3 regions of the uncultured Comamonas sp. genome follow, and region 3 is predicted to be linked to each of the others. Evidence: predicted binding sites of a transcription regulator. Region 3 holds the regulator's gene; each other region holds the start of a gene.
The links. Region 3 encodes FNR, which switches genes on or off when oxygen is low (the NO sensors DNR and NnrR bind a similar motif). Its sites were predicted from a motif close to TTGATNNNNATCAA; they were not measured.
Positions count from the first base shown of each region.

Region 1: ACHWUQ_RS21265 (universal stress protein) is a predicted target of FNR. The motif match lies at 6,910-6,923, and genes of this name have one in related genera.
Region 2: ACHWUQ_RS02080 (oleate hydratase) is a predicted target of FNR. The motif match lies at 3,661-3,674, and genes of this name have one in related genera.

Region 1 covers NZ_CAXYJV010000050.1:60,531-70,640, forward strand. Annotated here, with positions in the region: gene ACHWUQ_RS21235 (NINE protein) at 1-1,042, opposite strand, end outside; gene dusA (tRNA dihydrouridine(20/20a) synthase DusA) at 1,313-2,332, opposite strand; gene ACHWUQ_RS21245 (ABC transporter permease) at 2,680-3,495, opposite strand; gene ACHWUQ_RS21250 (peroxiredoxin) at 3,588-4,145, opposite strand; gene ACHWUQ_RS21255 (tripartite tricarboxylate transporter substrate binding protein) at 4,386-5,372, shown strand; gene ACHWUQ_RS21260 (2OG-Fe dioxygenase family protein) at 5,457-6,206, opposite strand; gene ACHWUQ_RS21265 (universal stress protein) at 6,363-6,800, opposite strand; gene ACHWUQ_RS21270 (aldo/keto reductase) at 6,998-7,960, shown strand; gene ACHWUQ_RS21275 (NAD-dependent deacetylase) at 7,980-8,753, opposite strand; gene ACHWUQ_RS21280 (VOC family protein) at 8,937-9,395, shown strand; gene ACHWUQ_RS21285 (SRPBCC family protein) at 9,438-9,905, shown strand; gene ACHWUQ_RS21290 (DUF1428 domain-containing protein) at 9,975-10,110, shown strand, end outside.
Region 2 covers NZ_CAXYJV010000003.1:46,704-56,813, forward strand. Annotated here, with positions in the region: gene smpB (SsrA-binding protein SmpB) at 99-572, shown strand; gene ACHWUQ_RS02070 (DUF4259 domain-containing protein) at 660-1,037, shown strand; gene ACHWUQ_RS02075 (ATP-binding protein) at 1,127-1,537, shown strand; gene ACHWUQ_RS02080 (oleate hydratase) at 1,628-3,592, opposite strand; gene ACHWUQ_RS02085 (enoyl-CoA hydratase/isomerase family protein) at 3,716-4,810, opposite strand; gene ACHWUQ_RS02090 (acyl-CoA dehydrogenase family protein) at 4,893-5,924, opposite strand; gene ACHWUQ_RS02095 (acyl-CoA dehydrogenase family protein) at 5,941-7,098, opposite strand; gene ACHWUQ_RS02100 (tripartite tricarboxylate transporter substrate binding protein) at 7,114-8,091, opposite strand; gene ACHWUQ_RS02105 (MaoC family dehydratase) at 8,158-8,595, opposite strand; gene ACHWUQ_RS02110 (CaiB/BaiF CoA transferase family protein) at 8,658-9,860, opposite strand; gene ACHWUQ_RS02115 (LysR family transcriptional regulator) at 9,967-10,110, shown strand, end outside.
Region 3 covers NZ_CAXYJV010000038.1:212,429-222,538, forward strand. Annotated here, with positions in the region: gene ACHWUQ_RS14600 (sulfite exporter TauE/SafE family protein) at 324-1,145, shown strand; gene hemN (oxygen-independent coproporphyrinogen III oxidase) at 1,162-2,544, opposite strand; gene fnr (fumarate/nitrate reduction transcriptional regulator Fnr) at 2,694-3,416, shown strand; gene ACHWUQ_RS14615 (universal stress protein) at 3,553-3,996, shown strand; gene ACHWUQ_RS14620 (malonyl-CoA synthase) at 4,104-5,660, opposite strand; gene ACHWUQ_RS14625 (enoyl-CoA hydratase/isomerase family protein) at 5,727-6,518, opposite strand; gene ACHWUQ_RS14630 (Bug family tripartite tricarboxylate transporter substrate binding protein) at 6,535-7,551, opposite strand; gene ACHWUQ_RS14635 (malonyl-CoA decarboxylase) at 7,746-9,224, opposite strand; gene ACHWUQ_RS14640 (GntR family transcriptional regulator) at 9,221-9,889, opposite strand.

The DNA of each region.
Region 1 (10,110 bases), on a different contig from region 3:
CGCCCAGCTGTTGCAACGCACTGCGCTGCATCGGCGCGGGCACGCCCCCACCGTCACGCAGCGACAGCGCCAGCACCGCCTGGCCATGCACACGTTGGCGCTCTGCATCGCCCAGGTGCTGGGCGATCTCCATCGCATGCAGGTGGTGCTGTGCCAGGTCGTGCACATCCCCGTCCTGGCCCGCTTGGCGCATCGCAATGGTCTGTTCACACCAGGTAAGCGCTTGGGCCCAGTCCTGCGATTGCATCAGCAGCGGATACTGTCCCGGCTGCAGCGCCGGCAGCGTAGCGCCCCCCGGCGCCATCTGGGGTGAGCGCAGGCGCTGCAACAGCACCTGGGCCTGTTGCACGGGCTGCGCCAGCTCGGCAAAGGCAGCGCCCAGGTGCACACCCATTTGCAGCTTTTTGCGCGCCGCATCCAGTTGCCCTGTTTGGTAGAAAGTCATCCCCTGCAGCAGATAGGCCATCGCCAGGTGCGGGTCGCTTTGGGGCTTGCGGCTGCGCTTTGCCAGGTATCTGACCAGTGTGTCCGCCTCCGCGTGGGCAGTCTGCACATCCTGGCTTGCCAGCGCATCGCCAATATGCTTTTGCGCCATCTGGATGGCCAAGGACTTCTTGTCAATCTGCGGATCGGTGGCGGGTTTGGGTGGCGGATCAGCCGGTAGAGCGGCGGCTATAGAAGGCTGGGCCACCGAGACGGGTATAGGCGCAGCGGCCACCTGTGCCTTGGCTGCAGGCATCGATGTCTGCTCATCCAGCTGCGACTGGGCAAAGGCCGACAAGCGCGAGTCCATGTCTTCTTCGACCCGAAAATAGTCGAACAGCCAAAAGCCATCGCGCAGCAGCCAAAAAACAATCGGGCCCAGCAGATAAGGCGCGTAGCGTGCAGCTGGTCCACCCCATAGCCACAGCGCCGCGCACAGCAGGGACACGGCCAGCTGCGCGACGGCGCTTGCATGGCGCCCCAAATAAAAGCGGTGGGCGCCCAGCCAGCCCACCGCCAACAACAGGCCCAAGGCCCATCGCGGATTCTTCTCTCCCATCCCTCTTCCCTTGTGCTTTGTTGGCTCTGCACTTTACGACCGGGACTTGCACCGTATTGGCGCCTCCCGGGGCGGCCTGTATCGCGGGAAGTATAGCAACCGCTATCGGCCACGCGAGGGCTGCCGGTACGCGCGGCCCCTGCAGTGGCCAGGAGAGCATTTCGGGCCTGCCGCCCAGCATGCATAGGCGTGCAGCACAGACGCCAATCGCGGCAAAAAACTCTGCATGAAGCCGGCCGCCATCGCCAAGGGGGCACCGGCGTTGCCCTGTCACATACTTGCCGATGCGGTGGCTTCGGCGTGGCGTTCCGGCTTGGTGCGGGCGGCCTGCATCACCTCGTGCGGTGGCAGATGCTTCATGCGGTGGTCGCTCCAGACCTGGCGCCAGCGGCGCGCACCGGGCATACCCTGTCGCAGGCCCAGCATATGGCGTGCGATGGCGTACCAGTGCGTGCCATGCTCGGCCGCCTCGCGCTCCATATAGCGCACCATCTCCTCTTCCACCGATTCGCGGCTGATGCCGTTGTCGGGTTCGGCGCCATAGAACTGCGCATCCCAGGTCGCCAGCCACCAGGGGTTGTGGTAGGCCTCACGCCCAACCATCACGCCGTCAACCTGCTCCAGCTGTGCCAGCACCGTGGCGTCATCGGCAATGCCGCCGTTGATGGCGATGGTCAGATGCGGAAAATCCTTTTTCAGCTGCGCCACCACGTCATAACGCAGCGGTGGGATCTCGCGGTTCTCCTTGGGCGAGAGCCCCTTGAGCCAGGCATTGCGGGCATGCACGACGAACACCTCGCAACCCGCATCGGCGACCGTTCCGATGAAGTCGCGCACAAAGTCATAGCTTTCGTTCTTGTCGATGCCAATGCGGTGCTTCACCGTCACGGGGATGTCCACCACATCCCGCATGGCCTTGACGCCATCGGCGACCAGCTCCTTCTCGTTCATCAAGCAGGCGCCAAAGGCTCCGCGCTGCACACGTTCGCTGGGGCAGCCGCAGTTCAGGTTGACCTCGTCATAGCCCCAATCCTGCGCCAGTTGGGCGCACTGGGCCAGGTCCGCCGGCTCACTGCCGCCCAGTTGCAATGCGACCGGGTGCTCCTGCGCAGAAAAGCGCAGATGCCGCGCCACATCCCCATGGATCAGCGCGCCCGTGGTCACCATCTCGGTATAGAGCAAGGTCTGGCGGGTCAGCAGACGGTGAAAATAGCGGCAATGGCGGTCAGTCCAGTCCATCATCGGCGCGACGGACATGCGCCAAGGGCTGTGGGAGAGAGAATCAGTCATGGTGGTTGCGCGGCCAATGCATGGCCCAAGAAGGGGTGGCGTGCAGTTGAGGCAGGAACTCATGCAGGCAATGGTGTATTTTAAATGTTGCGCCACCCGGGCGCTGACCGGCCTCAAAAAGGCCTGCGCATGCGCCTTCTGCCACCCGGGGGCCCAGCTTTGTCGAACGCGGTGGCGCTGCATGTTGGACGCGCGCCGCAGGACGATGCAGATCTGTACGACGAAGACCTGCTGCGGGTCGTACACAAAAGCAAACCGCTGGCGGTGGCTGATCTGGTAGGCCTGGGCGCTTTGCGCGCTAGGGCTGGGCCGCTGCCGCCACGCGCGGCGGCCGGCCGGGTGATTCGCTAGTAGTAGTTCCCCAGCAGCGACCCGACCTCAATGAGCAGCAGCACCGCAAACATGCGCGCCAGACCGCTGAGGTCGGATGCGGGGCCCAGGGTCTCGTTGCGGTCCATGCCGTAAGGCCGGTACATGGCCGATGCGGTGGGGATCAACGCCACGGCCAGTCCGAACAGCACGGTCTTGAGCCCAAACAGCCAGGTCACCATCGGTGTGAATACACTGGCAAACATGCGCGTGTAGAGATCAAACCCGACCCAGCTGAGCCCATAAACGCTGAAATACACCATGACCAGCGACACCACGCAGGACAAGGCCGCCAACGTGATCGAGGCATACATGCTGGCCACCACCAGCGGCAGCATCTCGGTGCGTACGGGGTCATAGCCGTGTTGGCGCAGACGCTCAAAATGCCCGTCCTCACGCATCTTGGCCAAGGAGGCACCCGCAGGGATGGAGCAGCGCATCGCCACAAACAGCGCGGCCGTCAGCGGAATCAGCTCCAGCACCAGCACGCGGATGACCATCTCGACGGCCACGCGCGAGAGGCCATAGCTGGTCGCGGTAACAAAGACGATGCGCGCCACCACCAGGCACAGCAACGCGGCCAGTGCGGTAAAGCCCAGCAGGATGGGCGCCGTGTCGACATACATGCGGCGCATCAGGCGCGCGCGCGTCTGCGGGCCATAGCTGCTGGGTGACATCAGCATCACCAGCACCACGGCGCCCAGATAGAAAATGCGCCACCAGGCCACCGCCCAGCGGCGCGCGGTGCGCCAGGTCCGGTGGGGCCATTGGGGTTGGAGCAGACTTGCCAGCATCAGGCGATCATAGGCGATAGATGCCAGCATGGGCAGTGTTCAGCAGCATGCCGGCAGCGCCCAGCATGGCCGCCGCCCGCTGCTGCAGCAGCTCAGGACTTCTGGCGCGCCTTCCAGTCCTGCACCGCCTTCAAGGTCTGCTGCACGTGTTCCAGCGGATCGCTGCCCTCATGCGCATAGATCACCTTGCCGTCCGGAGCGATCACATAGGAAATGCGCGATGCTGTTCCGGGCCGTGCGGCCGAGCCCGCGTCATAGGCCTTGATGGCCTTGGCATCGGGATCGGACGCAACGCTGAACTGGTCGCGGCAGGCTTCGCTGGAGAAGCGCTGCATCGTCGCGATGTCATCGTGCGAGATGCCGACGACCTGGGCACCGGATGCCGCAAAAGCAGGCGTGGCTTCGGCAAACGCATGCGCCTCGATGGTGCAGCCCTGGCTGAAGGCCTTGGGGAAGAAGTACAGGACCACGGGGCCGCGCTTCAAGGCGTCGGCCATGTCAAAACGCTGCACCTTGCCGGCCAATGCCGACTGGGTGCTGAAGAGCGGCGCCTGGGCGCCAACAGCCAGCGCCGCATGGCTGGGCAGGCTGACCAAGGCCGCACAGCCCATGACTACCGAGGCAAGCGCCCCCGCGAGTTTTGCTTTCATAGTCGATCCTTCTGTTGTCACTGTTGTCATCTGCATACGCCCAAGGCGGGGCTGTCAGCCGCTTGTCATGTTTTGCATGCTGCAACCTGCCTGCGCAACATCGCCCAACACCACAGCCCCTAGAATATGCCACCTGGCGTGATGGCATGCATCATCACCCCTTTGACCGTTTATGCAACTACCTCCTTGGCCGCCTCTGCGAAAGCCATGCGAAGGTGTCACTCTCAAGGAGACAACACAATGATGAAACAGATTCTGCAATGCGCCGCCGTGGCCCTTACGGTGGGTGCAGCATCGGGTGCCATGGCCCAGGGCCCGGGGGCAGACTACCCCGGCAGCAAGCCCGTACGCATGGTCGTGCCCTTTCCGCCAGGCGGCGGCACCGATATCCTCGCGCGCATCATTGCACAAAAGCTCAGCGAGCAGAACCACTGGACCGTGGTGGCTGACAACCGTGCGGGCGCCGGCGGCACCATCGGTATCAGCGAAGTGGCCAAGGCCCAGCCCAGCGGCTATGACATCGTCATGGGCCAGAAGGACAATGTGGTGCTGGGCTACTACCTGTACAAGGGCCTGCCCTGGAACCCCGGCAAGGACCTGACGCCCATTGCCCATGTGGCCTATTCGCCGGTGATCATCGCCACGTCGGAAAACAGCAAATTCAAGACCTTGAACGATGTGATCGCCGCAGCCAAGGCCGATCCCGGCAAGATCACCTACGGCTCTCCCGGCAATGGCACGAGCATCCACATCGCCGGCGTGCTGTTTGAGAAGGCGGCCGGCGTCAAGCTGACCCATGTGCCTTACAAGGGCTCCAACCCCGCGCTGCTCGACACCTTGTCCGGCAACGTCGACCTGCTGGTCTCTTCGGTGCCCTCGGCCATCGGTCAGATCAAGGCTGGCAAGCTGCGTCCGCTGGCCGTCACCTCGGCCAAGCGCAGCACGTCGCTGCCGGATGTGCCCACCGTCGCCGAGCTGGGCATGAAAGGCTTTGATGTGAGCACCTGGTATGGCCTGTTTGGCCCCAAGAACCTGCCCGCCCCCATCGTCAGCAAGCTCAACACCGAGGTGAACAAGCTGCTGGGCCAGAAGGAAGTGCAGGATTCCATCCTGGCCCAGGGCGCCGAGCCGCAAGCCATGTCGGTGTCTGACTTTGACAAGTTCTTCCACAAGGACTTCCAGGATGCCAAGGCCATCGTCGAAGCCTCCGGCGCGACCATCCAGTAACCCGAAGGCTTCGGCACGACAAGGGCGCCTTGCAGGTGCCCTTTTTTTGTGGCCACGCCCAGTGGCCCACGGCGGTGCAGGCGCTCAGGCGCCGTCGCCCTGGAATGCCTCGCGCCGCAGGGTCACCACCAGCGTGTCGCGGTGGCCGGCAGCCTCGCCCAGGGGCTGGATCGGCGTGCTCTCATGGATCATGCGGGCATCATCGAGCAGCATCAGCGACCAGGGCTCCGTCAACGTAAAGCGCAGGCCTTGCGGGCCCTGCGCATCAAACACCCGGGTCTCCCCGCCTTTGATGCCTTCGCGTGCCACCAGAAACACCGCCACCAGGTCCACGCCATCGCGGTGCGCGCCTTCGGGGGTGGGCCGGCCAATGCCTTCGGCGGTGTCGATGCGGAACTGGTGGGCCTCGGTGTACCAACGCGCGTGTTCAGCGCTGGGAAACAGCGCCTGCGCCGTGTGCCCCAGCGCCCGCATGATCTGGCTCCATGCCGGCAGCGCCTGCGTGGTGTCCGTCACCGGTTCAAACCAGCGCTGCATGCCGCCATGCAAGGCGTTGTATTCCACCGGCTGCCAGTGGGCACGGTGGGCCACCGCCTGCACCTGGTCATCCTGCACCACATAGCAGGAATGGCGGCGCTTGCGGTACCGGCCGCCATCCTTGAGGTACGCATCGTGGGGCATCGCCTCCCAGTGGCCGCTGAGCGCCGCCAGCTCCTCTGGCTGGCAAGCGGCCCACTGTGCAACCGCTGCGGGGCTCAGCACCGCATAGCCATAGGCGCGCAAAGTGCCGTCTACTGTGTCGGCATCGCAATAGGGAGGGGGAAAGGACTGCATGTAAAACTCCGTCAAGCGGGCGAGCTTACGGCGGTCTCAAAAGCATTGCGTGCTACACAACTTTGGGCAGCGCCGCAGCACTGCCCGCTGGTATGCCGTAGCACGCGCATGGGGCCCGGTTCGCGCCATCCCTGTCGCCGGGCGGCGCGCGCGGTCTTACTGGCGCACGACCAGCACCGGGATCAGGCTGTCGCTCAGCACCCGCTGGGTCACGCTGCCCAGCACCAGCTTTTCGAGGCCCTTGCGGCCATGCGACCCCATGACGATCAGGTCGGCACCGGTGGTTTTGACGGCTTCCATCACACCGTCGTGTACGGAGTGGCCTTCGCCCATCACGGTGTCGACGGGGATGCCCGCTTGCTCCATCGCAGATTTGACGGCGTCGAGCGCGGTGTGCGCATCGGCCGTGGCGGCCGACAGGTACTGCGCCTGGCCGTAGGCAAAATCAGCACCCACGCCGGTGAAGGGATAGGGATCGATTACATACACCGCAGTGACCTGGCTGCCAAAGGCCTTGGCAAGACCGGCGGCCTTGTTGACTGCGAGCATGGAGGTGGCAGACCCATCGACCGGCACCAGAATATGTTTGAACATAGTGTCACTCCTTTTAGTTGTTCCATGCATAACTTACTCTAAAACGCATGCCCCGGCAAACGGACGCGCACCGGTTGCGCGGCAGCGCCCTGCAGTGGTTGCGCGGGGTTTGCGCTGCATCAAAGGGTGGCCGGGCCCGCTGCCCGCGCCGCATAATGTCTGCTCCGCCCTGCTGGGTAGCTACGCCTCTTAAAACCATGACAACACCACTGCGCCCTCTCGGTCGATCCCCGCTGCAGGTCTCTTCTCTGTGCCTGGGTGGCAATGTATTTGGCTGGACGGCCGACGAGGCCACCAGTTTCAGGCTGCTGGACGCCTGGCTGGATGCCGGCATGAACTTTGTCGATACCGCTGACGTGTACTCGCGCTGGGCGCCAGGCCACAGCGGTGGCGAGTCCGAACGCGTGCTGGGCAAATGGCTGCGCAGCTCGGGCAAACGCGCGCAAGTGGTGCTGGCGACCAAGGTCGGCAAGGACATGGGCGATGGCAAGGTCGGCCTGCGCCCGGAGTACATTCGCCAGGCGGTCGATGCCTCACTGCAGCGCCTGCAGACCGACTACATCGACCTCTACCAATCGCATGACGACGACGCGCAGGTGCCGCTGGCCGATGTGATGGGCACCTTTGGCGAGCTGATCGCCGAAGGCAAGGTGCGGGCGGTAGGTGCCAGCAACTACAGCGCTGCACGGCTGGCAGAGGCGCTGCAGACCAGCGAACAGCATGGTCTGGCCCGCTATGAGAGTCTGCAGCCGCTCTACAACCTCTACGACCGTGCCGTGTTCGAGAAAGAGCTGCAGCCGCTGTGCGTTGCGCATGGCGTAGGCGTCATCAATTTCTACAGCCTGGCCGCCGGCTTTTTGACCGGCAAATACCGCAAGGCCGAAGATGCCAGCAAAAGCCCGCGCGGCGCCAAGACCACCCAGCTCTACCTCAACGACCGGGGTCTGCGCATTCTGGCTGCGCTGGAACAGGTCAGCGCCCGTGTCGCTGCACCGATGGGCGAAGTGGCTGTGGCCTGGGTCATGCGCCAGCCGGCCATTGCATCGCCGATTGCCAGTGCCAGCAACCTGGAGCAGCTGCAGTCGCTGATCCGCGCCAGCCAGTTGCAGCTGGATGCCGATGCCATGGCCACGCTCAACGCCGCCAGCGCCGAGGCTTGAAGCCCCTGGGCTAGACAGGCTAGGCCAGCAGAGCCGGCAAAATCTGCGCCGAAGGCTGGCGCCAGCACTGGTCAGCCACGCTGTCCAGTTCGGTGGGCTCGGGGTTGATGACCACCACATGGGCGCCACCGCGGGCCGCAATATGGGCCAGGCCAGCCGCAGGGTACACATGGCCAGAGGTGCCAATCACCAGCATCAGGTCACAGCCCTTGGCCGCATCTTGCGCCTGCTGCAGCTCGGCCTGTGGCAGAGCTTCGCCAAACCAGACGACACCCGGGCGCAGGTAGTTGCCGCAACCAGGGCACTGGGGCGGCGCATCGCCTTCGGTGAAACGGGCATCGCAACAGGCCTTGGGCGGCAGCAGCCAGCGGTTGTCCATCAGGTTGCCGTGCAGGCACAGCACCGGCCTGCTGCCGGCACGTTGGTGCAGGCCATCCACATTCTGTGTGACCAGGGTCATCCGATCAGGATGGCGCGCCTGCCATTGCGCCAGCGCCACATGGCCGGCATTGGGCATCACCCGGCCGATGAGATCACGGCGGTACTGGTACCAGTCCCAGACCCGCTGCGGATGGGCCAGAAAACCCGCCTCGCTGGCCATCTCCTCCGGTCTGAACTGGGCCCAGTAGCCCGTCTGCGCATCCCGAAACGTGGGAACACCCGACTCGGCACTTGCCCCCGCGCCCGTCAGCACCAGCACATGCCGCGCGTTTTGCAAGCGCTGTCGCAGGCTGGCAATTTCTGTATCAGCAAGAGGCGGGCCTGCGGGCGCATGCAAGGAGTCAAAAGTCATATATGCCAAGTCAAACACGGAGTGCCCAGCATACGGCAAGCCGCAAGCACTGCCGCCGCACTGCGGCTTGGTGTTGGCTGCCACCGCAACGCGACTTACATTCTGAAACGGCCGCTGCCATTTGGTGATGGACAGATACCCGCGCGGGCGCCCAGAATGGCTGACCATAACAAGGAGACACAGATGCAATTCATCCCCTATCTGAACTTCGATGGCCATTGTGCCGAGGCCATGGCTTTTTACGCCCAGCTGTTTGGCGGCCAGATCATGCACCAGATGCGCTTTAGCGACATGCCGCCCAGCGAGGGCATGCCGCCGCTTCCGCCTGAAGCGCAATCCCGGCTGATGCACGCGCATCTGCAGGTGGGCAGCCAGGCCATCATGGCCTCGGACACGATGCCTGCAGTGCCAGGCGGCGGTCCCGAGACCTGTGGTGGCGGCTATGTCAAACCCCAGGGCATGTGGGTGTCCATCGGTGTGGATTCCGCAGCCGATGGCCAGCGCATCTTCAACGGCCTGGCGGACGGTGGCCAGGTCGCGATGCCCTTCTCCGCCACCTTCTGGTCACCGGGCTTTGGCATGGTGACCGACCGTTTTGGCACGCCGTGGATGGTGAACGTCCAAACGCAGCCCGCTGCCTGATCCCGCTGTCTGAGGCCCAACCACCGAACCGAGCCACCCCCCATGTCTGTACAGCCCCATCTCCATGATCTGGTACTCAGCCGCCTGATCAACGCCCCCGCCGCCACCCTCTACCGCTGCTGGACCGAGCCTGCACTGCTTAGCCAATGGTTTGTACCCAAACCCTGGACGATTGCCAGCGCCGACATCGATGTGCGCGTCGGCGGCGGCAGCCAGATCGTCATGTGCGACCCGCAAGGCAACGAGTACCCCAATGCCGGCGTGTACCTGGAGGTGGTGCCGGACCGCAGGCTGGTCTTTACCGATGCCTACACCGCTGGCTGGGTGCCCAGTACCAAACCTTTCATGACCGCCATCATCGAGTTTGAGCCCGATGGCGGCCAGACCCGCTACACCGCTACCGTGCGGCACTGGAGCGAAGAGACCCGCAAGCAGCATGAGGCCATGGGCTTTCACACCGGTTGGGGCCTGGCCACCGACCAGCTGGTGGCCCTGGCTGCCACGCTGTAGCCACGGCGTGATCGCTGCCATGTAGCGCCTGCAGATAAAACGGCGCCGTTGAGCGCCCAGGAGACCACCATGCCCTATGTCGATGGATTTGTATTACCCGTCCCCCGCGCTAATCTTGAGGCCTACCGTGCCATGGCCGAGGCAGCCGGCAAAGTCTGGATGGAACATGGCGCGCTGCAGTACTGGGAATGTGTGGGCGACGATG
Region 2 (10,110 bases), on a different contig from region 3:
GCCCAAAACATTCATAAAATCATAGACCAGAACAAAAAGCGCTGCATCCAGCAGCCCTAAGGGCTTGGGAAAGCCGTTTTGCCCCTAATATTGCAATTATGTCGAAGACGAACAACACCAACAGCCGCATAGCCGATAACAAGAAGGCTGCATTCAACTATTTCTTTGAGGAACGCTTCGAAGCGGGCATGGTGCTGCATGGCTGGGAAGTCAAGGCACTGCGCGAGGGCAAGGCCCAGCTGACCGATGGCTACGTGCTCGTCAAGAACGGCGAGCTCTTTCTGATGGGCTGCCAGATCAACCCGCTCAAGACCGCCTCGACCCATGTGAGCCCGGATGCCGCGCGCATCAAGAAGCTCTTGATGAAAAAGGACGAGATCAAGCGCCTGATCGGCAAGGTCGAGCAAAAGGGCTACACCTTGGTCCCCATCAACCTGCACTGGAAGAACGGCCTGGCCAAATGCGATATCGCACTGGCCAAGGGTAAGGCAGAGCACGACAAGCGCGACGTGATCAAGGACCGCGAAGGCAAGCGCGAGGTCGAGCGCGCGATGAAGGTGCACAACCGCTGATCGGCGACGACTTCCGCGTAACTGCCATGGGGCCACCATCACGAGTGGCCCTGTTTTTTGCCCTCTATCTCTTGTAGCGAGGTCCGCATGGGAACTTGGTCACACGGCAATTTTGACAACGACGCAGCACTGGACTGGCTCGGCGGCACCACCGGCCAGCTGATTGCAGAGATCCGGGAAGCGATGGCATCGCCGGACAGCATGCAGGCCGATGAATGGGATGGCGATATCGTTCCCTGCCGCATCGAGCTGCTGTGCGTGATGGCAGAAAACGGCATGGCGCCGCGCTGGCCTGATCTGCTGGAGCTGCAGCAGTGGAAGCTTATCTATTTGCGCGAATGGGACGGCAGCATCGACGAGCTGGACCCGGATGAGGACTACCGCCAAAACCGCCGCGACACCCTTGCCGCCACCTTTGACCGCATGCTGAAACTGGCTGCCGCCAGCGCTGACGCCGGGCGCTGAGCGCTGCGATATAGCGCGCCCGTCTGACACGGCACTACATCAGCGCGCACTATATTGGTCGGCACCATCAACCAACCTGGATGCTGTCTATGTTCTCCAAGCTCGCAGTACTGGCCATTCCGCTGTCGGCCGTCCTTTTGACCGCCTGTGGCTCGATGCACCACAAGGACCACAAGGAAGCGGCCACCAGCACCCCGGTGCGTTCCGCCGATGGCGTGCTCGTCGGCCCCGATGGCCGCACGCTCTACACCTTCACCAAGGACACTGCTGGCAGCGGTGCATCCACCTGCTACCAGCAGTGCGCCACCAACTGGCCGCCACTGGGCGTGGCCCCAGGCGCCAAGCCGATTGGTGATTTCAGCATCATCACCCGCACCGACAACACCCAGCAGTGGGCCTACAAGGGCTGGCCGCTGTACTACTTCGCCAAGGACAGCCAGGCGGGCGACAAGCGTGGCGACGGCATGGGCGGCGGTGTGTGGAAGCTCGCCACGCCTTGATCGGCCAGCGGCCCTGACCGTCAGCGCATACCACAAGAGGTGGCCCTGCGGCCACCTCTTTGCATGGGGGCATGCCGCCCCGCACGCCAATTATTTGGATTTATCGCGCAGATTGCTGCTGTAGCGCTCCAGCCAGGCCGACAGCTTGCCGAAAGCCTGGCCGCCCTTGCCCAGCAGCTGCGCCAGCTCCGATTCGGCACGCTCGCGCAGGGTCTCGTCGTTGTCAGGCAACGGCGGCAGAATGTGGGCGAAATAGGTCTTGCCCAGCACGCGGTGCAGCAGACGTTCACCGACAAAGGGCTGGTTGCCATTCAGCGCCCGCGCACCCTTGATGATGTTGCGGATGTCGTACTGCGTGGGGCTGATGTCGGGCACCTGCTTGGGCAGGGCCAGCAGGGTGTAGACGCCGATGCGCGCCGTGCGCACCGAGCTCTCCATCGTGAAGATTACATCATTGCTGGTCTCGACAAACTGGCCCAGCAAGGCCAGGTTGGTGCAGCCCTCGGGCACCACATGGGGCCGGTCGCCGGCAGCGCGCGGCATGAACTGCGCGGTGATGTAGGGCATCAATGCCAGGCGCACCTTGGTATTGGCCGCCACCGCATCGATCTGGTCGGCAATACCGAGGTGGTAGCACAGCTCGGCCAGAATCTCGCGGCCCGTGCATTCAGGCATGGTCTTGGGCACATGGTTGCCCTTCTTGTCCATCAGCAGCGCGTAGACCCACAGCACCAGCACGTCGCCGGGCTGGTCGGGGAAATGCGGCTGGCGGTTGCAGGTAAAGCTCATCACCCAGTTCGAATCGGTGAAGGTGATGACGCCGCCGGTCACCGTCTTGCCCGAGTAGGGATCGTTGACCGACAGTTCCTTGAGCTTGTCGATCAGTGGCGAGGGTTTGCAGGTCAACGTGGCCGACTCCCACATCGAGCCCTTCACATCGCCATAGAATTTTTCGGGTCTGCCAAACACCGGCGACTTGGCTGCCAGGCGCTTCCACAAGGTCCAGTCGCTGTCGTCGCCCGGCTCCTCATTGCCACGCGCCAGCACCGGCACCGTATCCAGATCGCCATATGCCGTGCCCTCGGTCATCGAGCCGGTCAGCGCAAACACGACATCGTGGGGACCGACGTCAATCTGTACCTCCTGGCCCGCCGATCGGCAGCGGATCGCGGTGACCGTGCGGCTGCCCGCTTCTTCGCGCATGTCCAGGTCATAGGCGCGGGTGTTGAACTGCACCTTCACGCCCTTGTCCTTGAGCATGCGCGTCAGCGGTACGACAAAGCTGTCGTACTGGTTGTACTTGGGGAACACCAGCGCCGACATGTCGGTCAGCCCATCGATGGCATCGAGAAAGCGGTGCATGTAGAGCTTCATCTCCAGCAGGCTTTGCCAGTTCTCGAACGCGAACATCGAACGCCACAGGTACCAGAAATTGGTCTCCAGAAAGCTCTTGCTGAAATAGGATTCGATGCTGATGTCGTCCAGCTCCTCCTTGCGCTTGAGCAGCAGCTTGACGATCTCCCACTGGTGCGCCTTGGTCAGGCCCAGGGTGGAGAAATCGCGGATCTTGCCTTGCTGGTGCATCAGCCGGGCCTTGGACCAGTTGGGATCGTTGTCATTGACGTAGCGGTACTCGTCGAGCACGCTGTAACCCTCGGGCAGCTCCAGCGCCGGCACGTCCTGGAACAGGTCCCAGAAGTTGTCGTAGTTCCAGTTCATCTCGCGGCCACCGCGCACGATATAGCCCTGCTCGGCATTGCCCGCACCATCGAGCGAGCCACCCGCCACATCCAGGGTATCCAGAATGGTGATGTCTTCGCCAGCCATGCCGCCGTCACGGATCAGGTAGAAAGCTGCGGCCAGGCCGGCGATGCCGCTGCCGATGATCCAGGCCTTGCGCCCCGCTACCGGCGCGCCCAGCACCGGCCGGTTGCGCATATAGGCGCCCGTCATGTCCGGTGGCGGCAGGCTGTCTTGGGGGCCCTTGCGCCAAAAGCCTTCACCAATGTTCGCCTCAACGCGCAGCGAGGAGGTCCGGGAGTCTGCATGCTTCATGCTGTTGCCTTTCATGGATAGCTTGACGATCAGACGTCAAGGTATAGCACACCGGCTCCCACCCGCTATTGATGAGCGGCAAGCGCCTACGCATCCACGTAGCCGCTGGCGCTGTCCTGTCGCTCAGTTCAGCGCCAGCAGCGGGTGCGCCTCCACAGGCCAGGGGCTGGCAAACATCTGCGCCACCTCCTGCAGGTTCACGTCTTCGATGCGGGCGGGGCTCCACTGGGGGGCGTGGTCCTTGTCCACCGCCAGTGCGCGGATGCCTTCGAGCGTCTCGCTCTTGCGGTCGGGCCGCAGGTAGAAGCAGTGGCGCACCATGTCGCGCTCCATGCGCAGGTCGTCAGCCAGGCGCATGCCGCGAGCGCGGCGGATCTGCTCGAGCACGACAAACAGCATCAGCGGTGAGCGCTTGCGCAAGGTCTCGGCAGTGGCGCGGGCAAAGTCGCTGTTGCCGGCCTCCAGCGCGGCGATGATGGCCGGCACATCGGCCAGGCCAAAGTACTGGTTGATCTCCGCATCGGGGTTGGCTGCACGCTCTGGCGCAGGTGCCAGGCCGGCTTTGACAAAGGCCTGCACCGCGTCGCCGTTGGCAAAGCTGCCGCTGGCCAGCCCGTCCCACAGCGCCTGCTGCTGCGCGCTGGGCAGGTAGCCATCGGCCAGCCGGTAGGCCAGTGCATCGGCCGCGCCAATCATCTGGCCGGTCAGGCCCAGGTACTCGCCCACATGGCCGGGGCAGCGGGACAAGAAGTAGCCGCCGCCCACATCGGGGAACAGGCCAATGGCCGTCTCGGGCATCGCCATCTTCGTGCGCTCGGTGACGATGCGCAGGCTGCCGCCCTGGCTGATGCCCATGCCGCCACCCATCACGATGCCATCCATGAAGGCGATATAGGGCTTGCCGAAATGGTGGATCAGGTGGTTGAGCGCATACTCCTCGGTGAAGAAATTCTCCAGCTCGGGGTTGCCTGCCATGCCGGCGGCATGCAGAAAGCGGATATCGCCACCAGCGCAGAAGGCGCCAAACGCGCCCTCCTTGTTGCTGCCCCGGATGGCGACGGCCAGCACCTTGTCGTCCTGCTGCCAGCGCAGCAGCACATCACGCAGCTCGCGCACCATCGCCAGCGACAGCGCATTCAGCGCCTTGGGCCGGTTGAGCGTGATAAAGCCCAGCTGGCCACGCACTTCGCTTTGCACATCTTCGGTGTAGACCGACATAAGACTTGACTCCTTGTTCTTCTGAAAACAACCGCCACCATAGCCGAAAAACGGCGCTGGCTGCGGTCAATCAGGTGCCAAATCAGGCTACCGGCGCGCTGCTGTCCGTGATCTGGCGGATCACATCGAGCGCCATGCCATCGGCAGCCAACAGCGCTTGGCCCGCCTGCAGCTGCCAATAGCTTTCGCTGCCGGCCGTCTGGCGCCACAGGTGCAGGCGGCGGGTGTAGAGCTGCAGGTCAAACTCGGTGGTAAAGCCGATGGCGCCGTGGATCGAATGTGCGAGTGAGGCCACCTCGACAGCCGCCTCGCTGCTGCGCGCCTTGCCCACCGCCACCTTGAGCGGGTCTGCCACCACGCCATCGGCCTCGCAGGCGATCTGTGCGGCCATGCGCGCGGCGCTCACATGTTCGGCCATCACCGCCAGCTCATGCTGGATCGCCTGGAACTTGCCAATCGGGCGGCCGAACTGCTGGCGTTCGTTGGCAAAGTTCAGGCTGCTCTCCAGCACCGTCAGCAGGCTGCCCGCCAGCAAGGCCGAGACCACCCCCGCCTGCGCGACCAGCAAGGAGGCGAAGGCCGGCACGCGCGTTGCAGACGCCAGTGCTGCTTCGGGCCAGAGCAGATCCGCATCCAGCACAAAAATGCTGGCACTGGCCTGCGCCGCAGCCACCGGCAGCAGCAGCAGATCGGCGCCCTGCTGGCCCAGCACCCATTGCGCCACGCGGGCGCCGCGCACACCGGTGGCCCGCACGCCACCGGCCGCCACTGCCAGCTGCGGCGCCAATGCAATGGCGCCCTGCGGCAACGGCACACCGGCGGTTGCCAGCCAGGCCCGCGCCAGCATGGTGTCTGCCAGCGGCAGCGGCATCGCATGCTGGCCCAGCACATCCCATACGCCAAAGGCATCGCGCAAGGCCAGGCCTGCGCCGCCAGCAGCCTCGGGCAGCAGCAGGTCGGCAAAGCCGGTATCTTCAATCTGCTGCCACAGCGCCGCAGCGGCGGGCGACGCGCCAGCGCCTTGCGCCACTTCGCTCTCCATTGCGCGTACCACAGCAGGCGTGCATTGGCCGCTCAGCAGATCGCGCAGGGCCTCGTTAATCAAATGGTCCATGTTTTTCTCCTTGCGCTCAACGCAGGCCCAGGCCGCGCGCGATCATGCCGCGCAAAATGCTGCGGGTGCCGCCGCGCAGCGTGTAGCAGGGCGAGACGAGTGTGAGGTAGTTCAGGGTCAGCAGCAGTTCATGCGGCACGCCCTCGCCATCCAGCGCCATCAGGTCATCGGCAATCGCGGCCGGAATGTACTGCTCCAGCACGGTGCCCTGGTCCTTGACCAGCGCGGCCTCGACGATGGGGCTCTGGCCCTGCACCAGCTTCTCTTGCACCGCTACCGACAGCGCGCGCAAGGGTGCCAGGCGTGTCAGGATCTGGCCGGCCAGCTTCAGCGATTCGGCGCGTGGCGCCGCCTGACTGCGCAAGAAGGCCAGCCACTGGTCCAACAGCACCACCGACGAGAACAGACGCTCCGGGCCGCTGCGCTCATAGGCCAGCTCGGCGGTGACCTGCTCCCAGCCCTGCCCTTCAGCGCCCACCAGTGCATCGGGAGCGAGCTGCACGTTGTCAAAGAAGACCTCGCAGAAATGGCTATCGCCTGACATGTCCTCAATGGGCCGCACGGTGACGCCCGGCAGGCTCAGGTCCACGATCAGCTGCGACAGACCTTTGTGGCGGTCAGCCGCCTCACCCGAGGTGCGCACCAGCGCAATCATGTACTGGCAGTGCTGGGCGTTCGTCGTCCAGATCTTCTGCCCGTTCAATAGCCAGCCCCCCTCATGGGGCACGGCGCGCGTGCGCACGCTGGCCAGGTCGGAGCCGGCATTGGGCTCGCTCATGCCGATGCAGAAAAAACTCTCGCCCCGCGCCACCGGCGGTACATAGCGCTGCTTTTGCGCCTCGGTGCCGTATTTCAGGATCAAGGGCGCGCTCTGGCGCTCGGCAATCCAGTGCGAACCGACCGGCGCGCCGAAATTCAGCAGCTCCTCGACCACCACATAGCGCGCAAAAGCGCCCTGCGCGTGGCCGCCATAGGCCTTGGGAAAGGTCATGCCCAGCCAGCCCTTCTGCCCCAGCTTGCGGCTGAAGGCGGGGTCATAACCGCTCCATGACTTGGCGCGGATATGGGCCGGAATGTCCTTGACCGCCTCCTGCAAAAAGGCACGCACTTCGGCGCGCAGCGCCTCACCCTCGGGCGGGATGCGCGTCAGCGCCAGTCCGTTGAGAATCGTCATCGTCTTCGCTTTCGTTCAGTCCAGGGATACGCCGGTGCTCTTGACCACGCCGGCCCAGCGCTTGATCTCGCTCTGGATGTAGTCTCCATAGGCCTGCGGGGTAGAGCCCAGCGGCTCGGTGCCCTGCACGCGCAGCTTCTCCAGCACGCCCGGGTCCTTCAATGCCTTCAGCAGTTCGGCGTTCAGGCGCTGCACCACCGCATCGGGCGTCTTGGCGGGCACCATCACACCCTGCCAGGCACCGGCCTCAAAGCCGGTCATGCCGCTTTCGGCCAACGTGGGGGCGTTGGGGAAATTGGGAATACGCTGGGCCGTGCTCACCGCCAGCAGCCTGAGCTTGCCGTCCTTGATGAAGGGCGCCACCGAATTGATGGTGTCGGTCATGAACTCGATCTGGCCCGCGACCAGGTCCACATCGGCCGGCGCACTGCCCTTGTAGGGCACATGGCTGGCATCGATGCCATAGTGCTGCACCACCTGAAAGGCGGCCAGGTGGGTGACATTGCCATTGCCGGCCGAGCCGTAGGAGAGCTTGCCCTTGTTGTCCTGCGCGTACTTCACTAGCTCCTGCACCGTGTGGGCGGGCACCTTGGGGTTGACCACCAGGCCCAGCGGCACCACGGCCGTCAATGCGACCGGGCGCAGGTCCCGGGCCACGTCGTAGCTGAGCTTTTTGTACAGCGATGGGCTGAGCGCAATCGACGAGGTGTTGTAGAGCACCGTATAGCCATCGGCCGCAGCCTTGGCCACCAGCGCGTTGCCGATATTGCCGTTGGCGCCAGGCCGGTTGTCGACGATCACCGTCTGCCCCAGCTGCTGGCCCACCTGCTGGGCCAGCACCCGCGCCACCATATCCGTCGGCCCGCCCGGCGGAAACGGCACGACCAGGGTGATCGGCTTGCTGGGCCAGGGATCCTGCGCCTGCGCAGCCCCACACACAGCCACCAGCGCCAACGCGAGCAGGGCCGAACGACGTACAAAACCATATTGCATCTTTGTCTCCTGTATTGGTTCTCTCATCTGACGCAGGCCATGGCGGCCACCTAACGGGAGGCCGCGCTAGCGCCCGGCCAGCAGGCGCACGGCGGTGTAGACCATCACCTGCTCCTGGCGCTGGTTGTAGACCTCGATGCGCGAGGTCACCACCGCCCGGCCACCTTTGCTGGTGGGCCTGATATCGGTTACCTCCACCAGCGCCTCGATCGTGTCGCCGACCACCACCGGGCCCAGAATCTTCTGGTGCAGCTCCAGCATGGCCAGGCCCGTACCCTGGATCATGCTTTGCAGGATGAAGCCTTCGATCAAGGTGTAGGTGAGCGCACCGGGTACCGGCCGGCCCCGGATCGCGCCGCCGTCGTAGCCGTCCTCGATAAAGATGGCTTCGAGCATGCCGGTGGTGTTGATGAAGTTGACCAGGTCGGTCTCCGTCACCGTGCGGCGAAAGGTGCGCAGCTGCTGGCCAACCTGCAGGTCCTGCCAGACAAAGCCCTGGCCCATGCGTGCGGTGCCGGCCAGCGTGGCGGCGCGGTTCTCGGTCGAAGAAATCCAGTTAGGGGCGGTCATGGCGTTTTTTCTTTCAGCGGTTCATCAGCCACGGAGGGCTGCAAAGCGGCAATGCGGGCATCGCCCCACCCGGCTTCGCGCAGCAGCTGCTGCGTGTGCTCACCCAGGCGTGGCGGCATGCCGATGGGAGCCTGCGCCCCATCGATGCGCACCGAGGAGCGCGGAAAACGCACCGTGCCCATGGCGGGATCGTGCTTTTCGACAAAAAAGCCGGTGGCCTGCAGGTGCGGGTCGCACGGCAGGTCGTCCATGCGCGCGACGGGGGCGGCGGGAATCTCCAGCGCTTCGCAGGTCTGCAGCCAGTAGGCGGTGTCCTTTTGCGCGACATAGCTGCTCATGGTCTCCAGCAAGGTCGCGATATGGCGGGTGCGCTGGGCCTGGGTGGCAAAGCGCTCGTCCTGCGCCAGCTCTGGCTGGCCCACGGCGGCAAAGAAGCGGCGCCAGTGGCCATCGGTGTAGGGCATCATGCAGACATGGCCATCCAGGGTTTTATAGGGCTTGCGCCAGGGCGCCATCACGCGCGGGTAGCCGGCACCGCTGAGTGCCGGCTCAAAATGCATGCCATAGAAATGCTCGACCAGGTTGAAGCCCACCATGGTCTCGTACATCGGCACCTCGACAAAGCTGCCCTCTCCGGTGCGTTCACGCTGGAACAGGGCCGCCATCACCGCATGCGCTGCCACCAGGCCACAGGTCTTGTCAGCGGCAATGGTCGGCAGGTAGCGGGCCTCGCCGGTTTGGCGCTCCATCAGATCGGCCAGGCCGCTCATGCCCTGGATCACATCGTCATAGGCGGGCAGGCCGGCATAGGGGCCATCCTCGCCAAAGCCATGCAGGCCCACGTAGACCAGGCGCGGGTACTGGCTGCGCAGCCGCACCGGGTCCAGCCCCAGCTTGGCCAGTTTTTGCGGGCGCATGCTGTGCATGAAGACATCGGTAGTCTTGAGCAGCGCATGCAGCGCCTCCTGGGCCTCGGGCGACTTCAGGTCCAGCACCACGCTTTTCTTGCTGCGGTTGGAGCCCATGAACAGCGCCGACATGCCGGCCTCGGCGGCCGGCCCGGTGTAGCGCGTGGAGTCGCCGCCGGGCGGCTCGATCTTGATCACCTCGGCGCCGTAATCGGCCAGCACCTGGCTGGCCAGCGGCCCGAAAATCACGCTGGATAGGTCCAGCACCCGCAGGCCTGTCAATGCACTCAAGGCTTGTCTCCGTCTTTGTGGTGATAGCGATGAATGGCATTATTTGATATGTTTCACAACTGTGTCTATGTCGCAATTGACAGGTACTGATACACAGGAGATATCAATGGACTTGCGCCAACTGCGCCACTTTGTCACCCTGGCGCACACCCTGAACTACCGCCAGGCGGCCGAGCAGCTGCACATGTCGCAGCCGCCGCTGTCGCAGTCGATCCGCAAGCTCGAAGACGACCTGGGCGTGCAGCTGTTC
Region 3 (10,110 bases):
TTGAATTGCGATTTTGGGGGGTGCAGCAGGTGCGAGCGATTACAATGGAAGCGTTCGCAGCCCTGCTGGACTTTATAGTTCCTTGAACCAATGCTCTACGAGCACGGGCTTGGTACATTACCTATTGAGCGTGATCGTCTCGCGTCAGATGAACCCAACGATAGGTTGCCCTCGCCCACCTGAACCCCCGGTTCAGGATGACGGTCCAGTGGATCCGCTGCGAACACCTGATTTTTTCGGGCAGGCTGCCCAACCTGTCTTCTCCTCTCCGCGACAGCGGGGTTTCAGGCCACCTGTTTCAGGTGGCCTTTTTACTGCGCACCATGGCTGATCCTCTCGTTCTGCTGCCGCTGTCGCTGCCGGGATTGATCGGCGGCTTTCTGGCAGGCCTGCTGGGCATCGGCGGCGGCATGGTGCTGGTGCCCTTCATCACCTATATCCTGGGCACCCAGGGCGTGGCGCCTGAGCTGGCGATCAAGATGGCGATCGCCACGTCGATGGCGACCATCGTGTTCACATCGATGTCCAGCGTCCGCGCCCACCACCAGCATGGTGCCGTGCGCTGGGATCTCGTCAAACGCCTGGCCCCGGGCATCGTGCTGGGCGGCCTGTTGGCCAGCCTGGGCATTTTTGCGGTGCTCAAGGGCAGCTACCTGGGCTTGTTCTTCGGCCTGTTCATTGGCTACTCGGCACTGCGCATGTTCCGCAAGCCCAACAGCCAAGGGACGCGCCCGATGCCGGGCACCGCCGGGCAGCTGGCGGCCGGCGGCGTGATTGGCTGCCTCTCGGGCCTCGTCGGGGCCGGCGGTGCTTTCATCAGCGTGCCCTTCATGACCTGGTGCAGCGTGCCGATGCACAACGCGGTGGCAACCAGCTCGGCACTGGGCTTTCCGATCGCCGTCACCAATGTCGCCGGCTTCATGGTGGCCGGCCTGCACCTGCAGGGCCTGCCACCGCATTCGCTGGGCTACATCTGGCTGCCGGGCCTGGCCGCCATCGCCACCTGCAGCGTGCTGACCGCACCGCTGGGTGCCCGCGCCGCGCACCGCCTGCCGGTGGCACAGCTCAAGAAGATCTTTGGTGGCATCCTGCTGTGCCTGGCGCTGTACATGCTCTACAAGAGTCTGGCAGCGTGGCAGGTCTGAGAGAGGCCACAGCAGGCTAGATGATGCGCGAGAAGCGCGCGCGGTTGCGGTCGGCCTGCAGGTTCTTGTCGAACACCATGGCCACGCCGCGCACAAAGTACCAGCCCAGCTCGGTCACGTTGATCACATCGTCTCGCACGTCCACCAGGCCCTGCGCCTGCAGCTCGCGCAGCTGGGCCAGCTCGGCGGCAAAGTACTGCGCAAAGTCGATCAGCCAGGCCTGCTCCAGCGATTCGATCGCCAGGCTGCCCTGGCACATCAGACCCATGATCACCGCGCGGCGCAGCAGGTCATCGCGCGTCAGCGCCAGCCCGCGCACCACGGGGATCTGGCCCTGGTCGATCAGGTCGTAATACTCCTCCAGCGTCTTGGCATTCTGGCTGTAGGTGGCGCCGATGCGGCCGATGGCCGAGACGCCCAGTGCCAGCAGATCGCAATCGGGCTGCGTGCTATAGCCCTGAAAATTGCGGTGCAGGCGGCCCTGGCGCTTGGCCACCGCCAACGCATCCTCGGGCAGCGCGAAATGGTCCATGCCCACGTAGACATAGCCAGCACCCTCCAGCGCGGCCAGCGCCTGGGCCAGCATGGCCAGCTTGTCCGCCGGGCTGGGCAGGTCCTGCGTCAGAATGCGGCGCTGGGGCTTGAAGCGCTCGGGCAGATGCGCATAGGCGTAGAGCGCAATGCGGTCAGGCCGCAGCGCATTGACCTGCTCCATCGTGCGGGCGAAGCTGGCCGGGCTTTGCAACGGCAAACCATAGATCAGATCAATATTGATGGATTCAAAGCCGATTGCGCGCGCCTGCTCGACCAGCGCAAACACCTGGTCGGCGGGCTGCTCGCGGTGCACGGCCTTTTGCACCAGCGGGTCGAAATCCTGCACGCCAAAGCTCAGGCGGTTAAAGCCCAGTTGGTAGAGGTGCAGCAGGCGCTCGCGGCTCACGGTGCGCGGGTCGATCTCGATCGAGTACTCGCCGCCCGGCTGCAGATGGAAGCGCTGCTTGACCATGTCCATCAGGCGGCTGAGACCCGCATCGCTCAGGAAGGTCGGCGAGCCCCCGCCCAGGTGTAGCTGGCTGATGGTCGAGCGTGTGCTGAGGTGGGCGAGCTGCAGATCCAGCTCGCGCTCCAGGTAATCCAGGTATTCGTCGGCCCGCTCGGCATGCTTGGTGATGATCTTGTTGCAGGCGCAGTAGTAGCACAGCGAGGCACAGAACGGCACATGCACATACAAGGACAGTGGCGCCAGCCTGGCCGCCAGGCCACTGCCGCGTTGCGCCAGCGCCTGCTTGTACTCATTCGCAGCAAAGGCTTCAACAAATCGGTCTGCGGTAGGATACGACGTGTAACGGGGGCCGGGGACGTCAAAACGGCGCAGCAGTTCGGGGGTCAGGGAAATCATGGGCTTTATCCTTGCGGACCCCCAATGTGCCCCAAGGCTCGCCACCCGTCCTTGATATACATCAAGAACCCATTTGGCGCCTGCACGCACAATAGGCGCATACAAGGAACGCCGTTCCTACACGAATATTTGTTCACGGGTATTGATACATGACATCCAACTCCATCAAAGTGGCGTGCTCCAACTGCAATCTGCGCGAGCTGTGCATGCCCGTGGGTCTGTCGGCCGAACAAATGGAGCGTATTGACGAGATCGTTGCCACCCGCCGCAAGATCAAGCGCGGCAGTGCGCTGTTCCGCAATGGCGAGACCTTCACCTCGCTGTATGCGATTCGCACCGGCTTCTTCAAGACCAGCATCGCCACCGAAGACGGGCGTGACCAGGTCACCGGTTTTCAGATGGCGGGCGAGATCATCGGCCTGGACGGCATCGTCAATGACCGCCACTCCTGCGACGCGATTGCGCTGGAAGATGCCGAGGTCTGCGTGATGCCCTACTCGACACTCGAGGACCTGTCGCGCGAAGTGACGGCCTTGCAGCACCATGTGCACAAGGTCATGAGCCGCGAGATCGTGCGCGAGCACGGCGTGATGCTGCTGCTGGGCAGCATGCGTGCCGAAGAGCGTCTGGCCGCCTTTCTGCTGAACCTGGTGCAGCGGCTGCACGCCCGGGGCTTTTCGCAGCATGAACTGATCCTGCGCATGACCCGCGAGGAAATCGGCAGCTACCTGGGCCTGAAGCTGGAGACCGTGAGCCGCACCTTCTCCAAGTTTGCCGAGGAGAGCATCATCGAGGTCAAGCAGCGCCATGTGCGCATTCTCGACACCGACAAGCTCCAGGGTCTGATCAACACCCAGGCCTGCTCGGCCTGAAAAGTGCAGGCCAGAGACACGAACGCGGCCTGATCCGACATCGTTCCGCGCGATAAGCGGCGATGCTTGGAGATGAAACCAGGGCAAGGCAGCAGCCTGTGGCCCTGTCCGGAGTCTGACCCGAAAGGAGCCTGTCATGTACCAACATATCCTGCTTGCCACCGATGGCTCTGAGCTGTCCGAGAAAGCGGTCCGCCATGCGCTGGCGCTGGCCAAGCTGAGCCATGCCACCGTCACCGCCGTCAATATCTCGCCGAACTACCCGCGCAGCTACTTCGAAGGCAGCACGATGCAGAACCCCGATGACATCGCACGCATCGAAGAAGGCTGGCAGCGCGCTGCGCAGAGCGTGGTGGACAAGGTCGTGGCCGAAGGGGCCGCAACGGGCGTGCCGATCAAGACCTTGGTGATCAAGTCCGACCTGATTGCCGAGGCCTTGCTGGAGACGGCCAAGAAGGAAAACTGCGACCTGATTGTGATGGCCTCGCACGGCTACCGGGGCTTGAAGCGTTTGCTGCTGGGCAGCGAAACCCAGCATGTGCTAACCCATGCGACGATACCGGTGCTGGTGCTGCGCTGACCGCTGCATAACTTCAACCCCGATAAAAAACCCTCGCTTGCGGCAGCGGATACGCTGCAACAAGCGAGGGTTTTGTCATGGCGGCTCCAAACCGCCACTGCAGGGTATCAACCCTTGAACAGGCCCTGGTACTGGTCGCGCAACAGGTTCTTCTGCACCTTGCCCATGGTGTTGCGGGGCAACTCGGCCACGACAAAGCAGCGCTTGGGTATCTTGAAGTTGGCCAGCTGCTTCTTGAGGGTAGCAATGATGGCTTCGGCGTCCAGTTGCTGGCCTGCCTTGGCTATGACCACCGCCACACCGACCTCGCCAAAATCCGGGTGTGGCACCCCCACCAGCGCGCTTTCGGCAACGCCCGGAAGCTCGTTGATGAAGCCTTCGATCTCGGCGGGGTAGACGTTGTAGCCGCCGGAGATGATCAAATCCTTGCTGCGGCCCACAATGGTCACATAGCCACGCGCATCGATCTTGCCGACATCGCCGGTCTTGAACCAGCCATCAGCGGTGAACTCCTGGGCGGTTTTCTCGGGCATGCGCCAGTAACCGCTGAACACATTGGGGCCTTGCACCTGGATATGGCCGATCTCGTCGGCGCCCAGTGCCTGGCCATCATCGCCCTGCACCCGCACGCCCACACCCGGCAGCGCAAAGCCCACCGTGCCGCCCCGGCGCTCATCCTGGCCGCCATGGCGGGCATCGGCCTGGTAGGGGTTGGAGACCAGCATGATGGTCTCACTCATGCCATAACGCTCCAGGATGGTGTGGCCGGTGCGGGTCTGCCATTCGCGGAAGGTCTCGATCAGCAACGGCGCCGACCCCGAGATGAACAGGCGCATGTGCCGGGTGGCCTCCTTGGTCAGGCCGGGCTCGGCCAGCAGGCGCACATACAGGGTCGGTACGCCCATGAAGACCGTTGCCCGTGCCATCGCGGCAATCACTGCCTTGGGCTCGAACTTGGCAAACCAGATCATCTTGCTGCCGTTGAGCAGCGCCGCATGGATCGCGACAAACAGGCCGTGCACATGGAAGATCGGCAGCGCATGGATCAGCACATCGCCCTTCTTCCAGCCCCAGTAGTCCTTGAGCATCACCGCATTGCTCAGCAGGTTGCCGTGGCTCAGCATCGCGCCCTTGCTGCGGCCCGTGGTGCCGCTGGTGTAGAGGATGGCGGCCATGTCGCCGGCGGATTTCTGCGCCGGCGTGTGGGTATCGGCACAGTGCACCGCGCGCTCCAGCAAGGTACCGCTGCGGTCATCACCCAAGGTGAACACGCTTTGCGTGCCGCACTGGAAGGCGATCTTGGAGACCCAGCCAAAGTTGGCGGGCGAGCAGACCACGACTGCCGGTTCCGCATTGGTGATGAAGTACTCGATCTCGGCACTTTGGTAGGCGGTGTTCAGCGGCAGAAAGACATGGCCTGCGCGCAAGGTGGCCAGGTACAGCGCCATCGCCTCGACCGATTTTTCCACCTGCACCGCGACCCGGCTGCCGGAAGGAATGTTCAGCGAATCGAGCAGGTTGGCGATGCGCGCACTCATGCGATCGAGGTCACGCCAGCTGTAGTGCAGCGGCGCGCCGCTGGCCGAGGTGGTCTCCACCGCGATGGCATCGAGGTCGTCAGGAAAGGCTGCGCGCAGCGCGCAGAACAGGTTGTCGTTGGTCATGTTGGTCTACGTGGTTGGTGGTTTTCTTGGCGCCTGCAGCCGGGCCGCTGGCCCGCGCAGGCAGCGTCAAAACTGGGGACTTCTCTTGGCTACAAAGGCGGCAATGCCTTCGCGGTGCTCTGCAGAATCGGCATAGGCATAGGGCTGCTGCAGCACCGGGGCCTGGGCATCGCCGTCGGCCAGCGCACGCAGCAGTTGCTTGGTCATGCGGGCGGCCTGGGGGGCCAGGCCACAGATGCGGGCAACCGTGCGCGCCAGCTCGGCCTGCAGCTGGGCGGCCGGGAGGACCTGGCTCAAAAAGCCCGAGGCCTGCATCTGGTCGGCACCAAAGACCGCCGCCTCCAGCAGCATCTGCCGCGTCTTCGCAGGCCCCACCTGGCTCAGCACCAGCGCCGCCTCCCTGGGCGCCATCGGAAAGCCGAGCTTGGCAATGGGCGCGCCAAACTGGGCCGTGTCTGCCGCCAGGCGGCTGTCGCAGCAGCTGGCCAGCTCCACGCCCGCGCCCATGCAGGCCCCTTCAATGGCGGCGACCAGGGGCACATCGCATTGCAGCATGGCATGCAGTGCAGGCCATACCTCGCCTTCATGAAAGGCGGCCAGGCTCTCGGGGTGAAAGCGAAAATCCGCGTATTCCGAGATATCGCCGCCAGCGCAAAAGGCCTCGCCCTCGCCCTGGAGCACGATGCAGCGCAGGCCTGGCCGGAGCTGCAATTCCTCGAACACGCGGCGCAGCTGCCGCCACATCGCCCGCGACATCGCATTGCGCTTGCCCGGATGGGCCAGCACCACGCGCACCGCCTGTGCGTCGGCTGCGTCCTCGCCCGCCGTCCACGATTCCACACGAACCTGCCCCGCCATCACATCGCTCCTGCTGTCATTCAATCTTCGCGCCCGAGACCTTGACCACCTCAGCCCAGCGCTTGACCTCATCGGCCACAAAGGCCGCAAACTGCGGCTGCGTCATGCTGCCATATTCCGCGCCGTTCTTGGCCCAGATGGCCTTGATCTCTTCCGAGGTGCCCATGCGCTTGACCTCTTCGAACATGCGCGCCTGCAGCTCGGGCGACGTGCCCTTGATGGCCCAGAGGCCGTACCAGGTGGTCACGTTGTAATCGGGCAAGCCCACCTCCGCGGCGCAGGGCACATCGGGCAACGAGGGGTTGCGCTGGCTGCCCGAGACCATCAGGCACTTGATGCGCCCGGCGGCAATATGCGCGGCGGACGAGCCCAGTCCATCGAACAGCATGTCCACATTGCCGGCAATCAGGTCCTGCAGCGCCGGGCCGGCGCCCTTGTAGGGCACATGCAGGATGTCGGTCTGGCTCTGGATCTTGAACAGCTCGCCGGCCAGGTGGTGGCTGGTGCCGGCGCCGGCCGAGGCAAAGCTCATCTTGCCGGGGTTGGCCTTGAGCTGGGCCAGCAGCTGCTGCATATTGGCCGCCGTCACCCGCTTGGGGTTGACGACCAGCACCTGCGGCACCGTGGCCAGCAGCGCCAGCGGCACCAGGTCCTTCTGGATGTCGTAATCCAGCTTGGGATAGACCGAGGGCGCAATCACATGGTGGGTGCCGCCCATGAAGAAGTGGTAGCCATCGGCGGGCTGGCGCGCCGCAAAGCTGGCCCCCAGGGTGCCGCCGGCGCCGCCTTTGTTGTCGATCACCAGCGTCTTGCCCGACAACTTCGAGAATTGCGAGGACAGCGGCCGCGCGAAGGCATCGGTGCCGCCCCCTGCAGGAAAAGGCACGACCCAGGTTACCGGCTTGGCCGGCCAGTCGCGTGCCGCAGCTGCACTGGCCCAGCTCCAGGCGGGCAGCGCCGTGCCCGCCATGCCGGCAGCCAGGCCCAGCAAGGTTCGTCTTCTGGACGGCGAAGGTGTTTTGCTCTTGGTCATCTTGTCTCCTAACGTTTGTTTTTTAAGATCCACGCACACCCGCCTGCGCGCGCCGACAGCAACGCGCGGGCCCTGAATGGTCAGCAAAGCCTGCCCACCACCCAGGCTGCGGCCCTTATGGGAGCCTGCAGTTCTCTCCAGGCCAGCGCAGCACCCGGGGGCGCCATGCTGGCCTGCCATCCATCAAAACAGGTTCAGACCTTGGCCAGCGCCTCGATGCCCGAAGACACCGGAATCTTGCCCTGTGCCAGCAGGTTGCGGTGCTTGTCCAGGCGTTTGAGGTCGTACAGGTAGTTCACCATCAGGCCGTAGGACTGCTTGATGCCCTTGGTCGAGGTGTCCCCCGCCCAGTTCAGGCGCTCGACCCGCGAGCCATTGCCCAGGTGAAAACGCGCGACCGGATCCACCGGCTTGTCCTTGACCAGGCTCTTGCCCAGGTAGCGGGCAGCGGCATGCATCAGCAGCTTGGCAGCCGGGTCGCCCGGCTGCCATTGACCGGGTTGCTCCAGCGCTGCGATCCAGTCGTCCGCCGTGGGGTCGGCCTTGTCCAGCGCCTTGCCCAGCTCGGCGCGCAGGCGCTTGTCGGCGCTCTCCCAGACATCGGCTGCGTTCTTGCCCAGCCAGCTGCGAAAGCCAGGGATCGGCGACAGCGTGGCAAACTGGCGCAGCTTCGGAAACTCCTGCAGCAGCTGCTCCACCACGGTCTTGATCAGCGAATCGCCAAAGCTCACGCCGCGCAAGCCGGTCTGGGTGTTGCTGATCGAGTAGAAGATGGCCGTACTGGCCTTGTTCACGTCGGCTGCGGCAGCGGCCTCGTCCAGCAGCGGCGCAATGCTGTCCGACATCTTGTCGACCAGCGCCACCTCGACAAAGATCAGCGGCTCATTGGGCAGGCGCGGGTGGAAGAAGCCGTAGCAGCGGCGGTCGCTGTCGAGGCGGTTTTTCAGGTCGGTCCAGCTGCGGATGTCATGCACCGCCTCGTACTTGATGAGTTTTTCCAGCAGGGATGCGGGCGAATCCCAGCTGAGGCTGCGCAGCTGCAGGAAGGCGATATCGAACCAGGTGGAGAACAGGTACTCCAGATCGGCATCGACCGCGACCAGCCATTCATGGCTTTTGATCTGCGGCAGCATCTGCGCACGCAGATCCAGCAAAAAGCGCATGCCCTGCGCCGGCACCGCAAAACGCTGGAACAGCCGCATGCGCGGCGTCTGCAAGGCCTTGCGCAACTGGCGCTCGGCAGCGGCCATGCTTGCAGTGCCGATGGCGTCTTCATAGCGCTGGCGGGCCTGGCCGATCTTGGCCACGTCGGGCACAAACTGCTCGCACAGCAGGCGCCAGCAGTCCAGGCGCTGCTCGGGCTGGGCAGCGGCATACCACTGCATCACCGGCTCGGCCAGGCGCCCGCCTTCGGCATCGCTCACTTCACTGGCCGCCACCGCCTGCAGGTCGGCCAGCAGCCGGCGCAACTCGCGCGGCGACAGCGCTTCATTGCCGCGGCGCAGGGTCGCCTTCAGGCGCTCGGTCGTGTCACGCTCGCCATCGGCAGCGCTGCTGCTGCCCAGCTCGGTAGGAATGCCGACCGAGCGCAGCCAGGCCGCACTTTTTTGCAGCCAGCTGTTGGCAGCGCTGTCCACCCCGGCAGCGGGCGAAGTTTCAGTAGCGGTGGTCATAAAGCAATCCTCGACGGTGATAGTGGAGTGGTGCGCAGCAGCGCCTTGCGCTGCTGCAGCAAATGGTTGCGCATGGTCTGCTCGGCGGCATCGGCGTCGCCGGTCAGCATCACGGCGTAGATATCCAGGTGCTCCTGCAAGCTGGCCTGCAGGCGGCCCGGCGCGCGCAACTGGTGCAGCCGCGCCAGGCGCAGAATGCGGCGCAGATCGGCAATCGCCTGGGCCAGCCAGCGGTTGTCGGCCAAGGTAATGAAGGCCTCGTGGATCTGGTGGTTCATGCGGTAGTAGGCGGCAATGTCGCCCGCCTCGGCGTAGTCGACCAGCTGCTCGTGCATCACATCGAGCACCGCGCGGTCGGCGCTGCTGAGTTTTTTGGTGGCCTCGTAGGCGGCACGCCCCTCCAGCAGGGCGATGACCGGAAAGATATCGTCCAGGTCACGCTCGGTCACGGTCTCGACGAAGCAGCCGCGCCGGGGCTCATGGCGCAGCAGGCCTTCGGAGACCAGCAACTTCAGGGCTTCACGCAACGGCGTGCGCGACACGCAGAGCTGGTCGCACAGCGCCTTTTCGTCCAGCAGTTCGCCCGCCGCCAACGTGCCGGCAAAGATCAGATCCCGTACCTGGATCGCCACCGTGTCGTGCAAAGGCTGTCCGGCAACTGCCATCCGCTTGCTCCTTTGTGAAGGCCATCGTTCTGCACCGGGCCAGCGGCCCCATCTGCAGTGCGTGCCTGTAATTATGAGAAATTACAGCGCATTTTGGCACCCGTGTTAATACCCGGTTCGTAGTCCGCAATCACTGTTACCGGTGCAAACGCTCACGTCAGGCATCTTGGGTAAAAAAAAGCAGGCACCGGTTCCACCGGGCCTGCCTGCTCTTGCGCTGG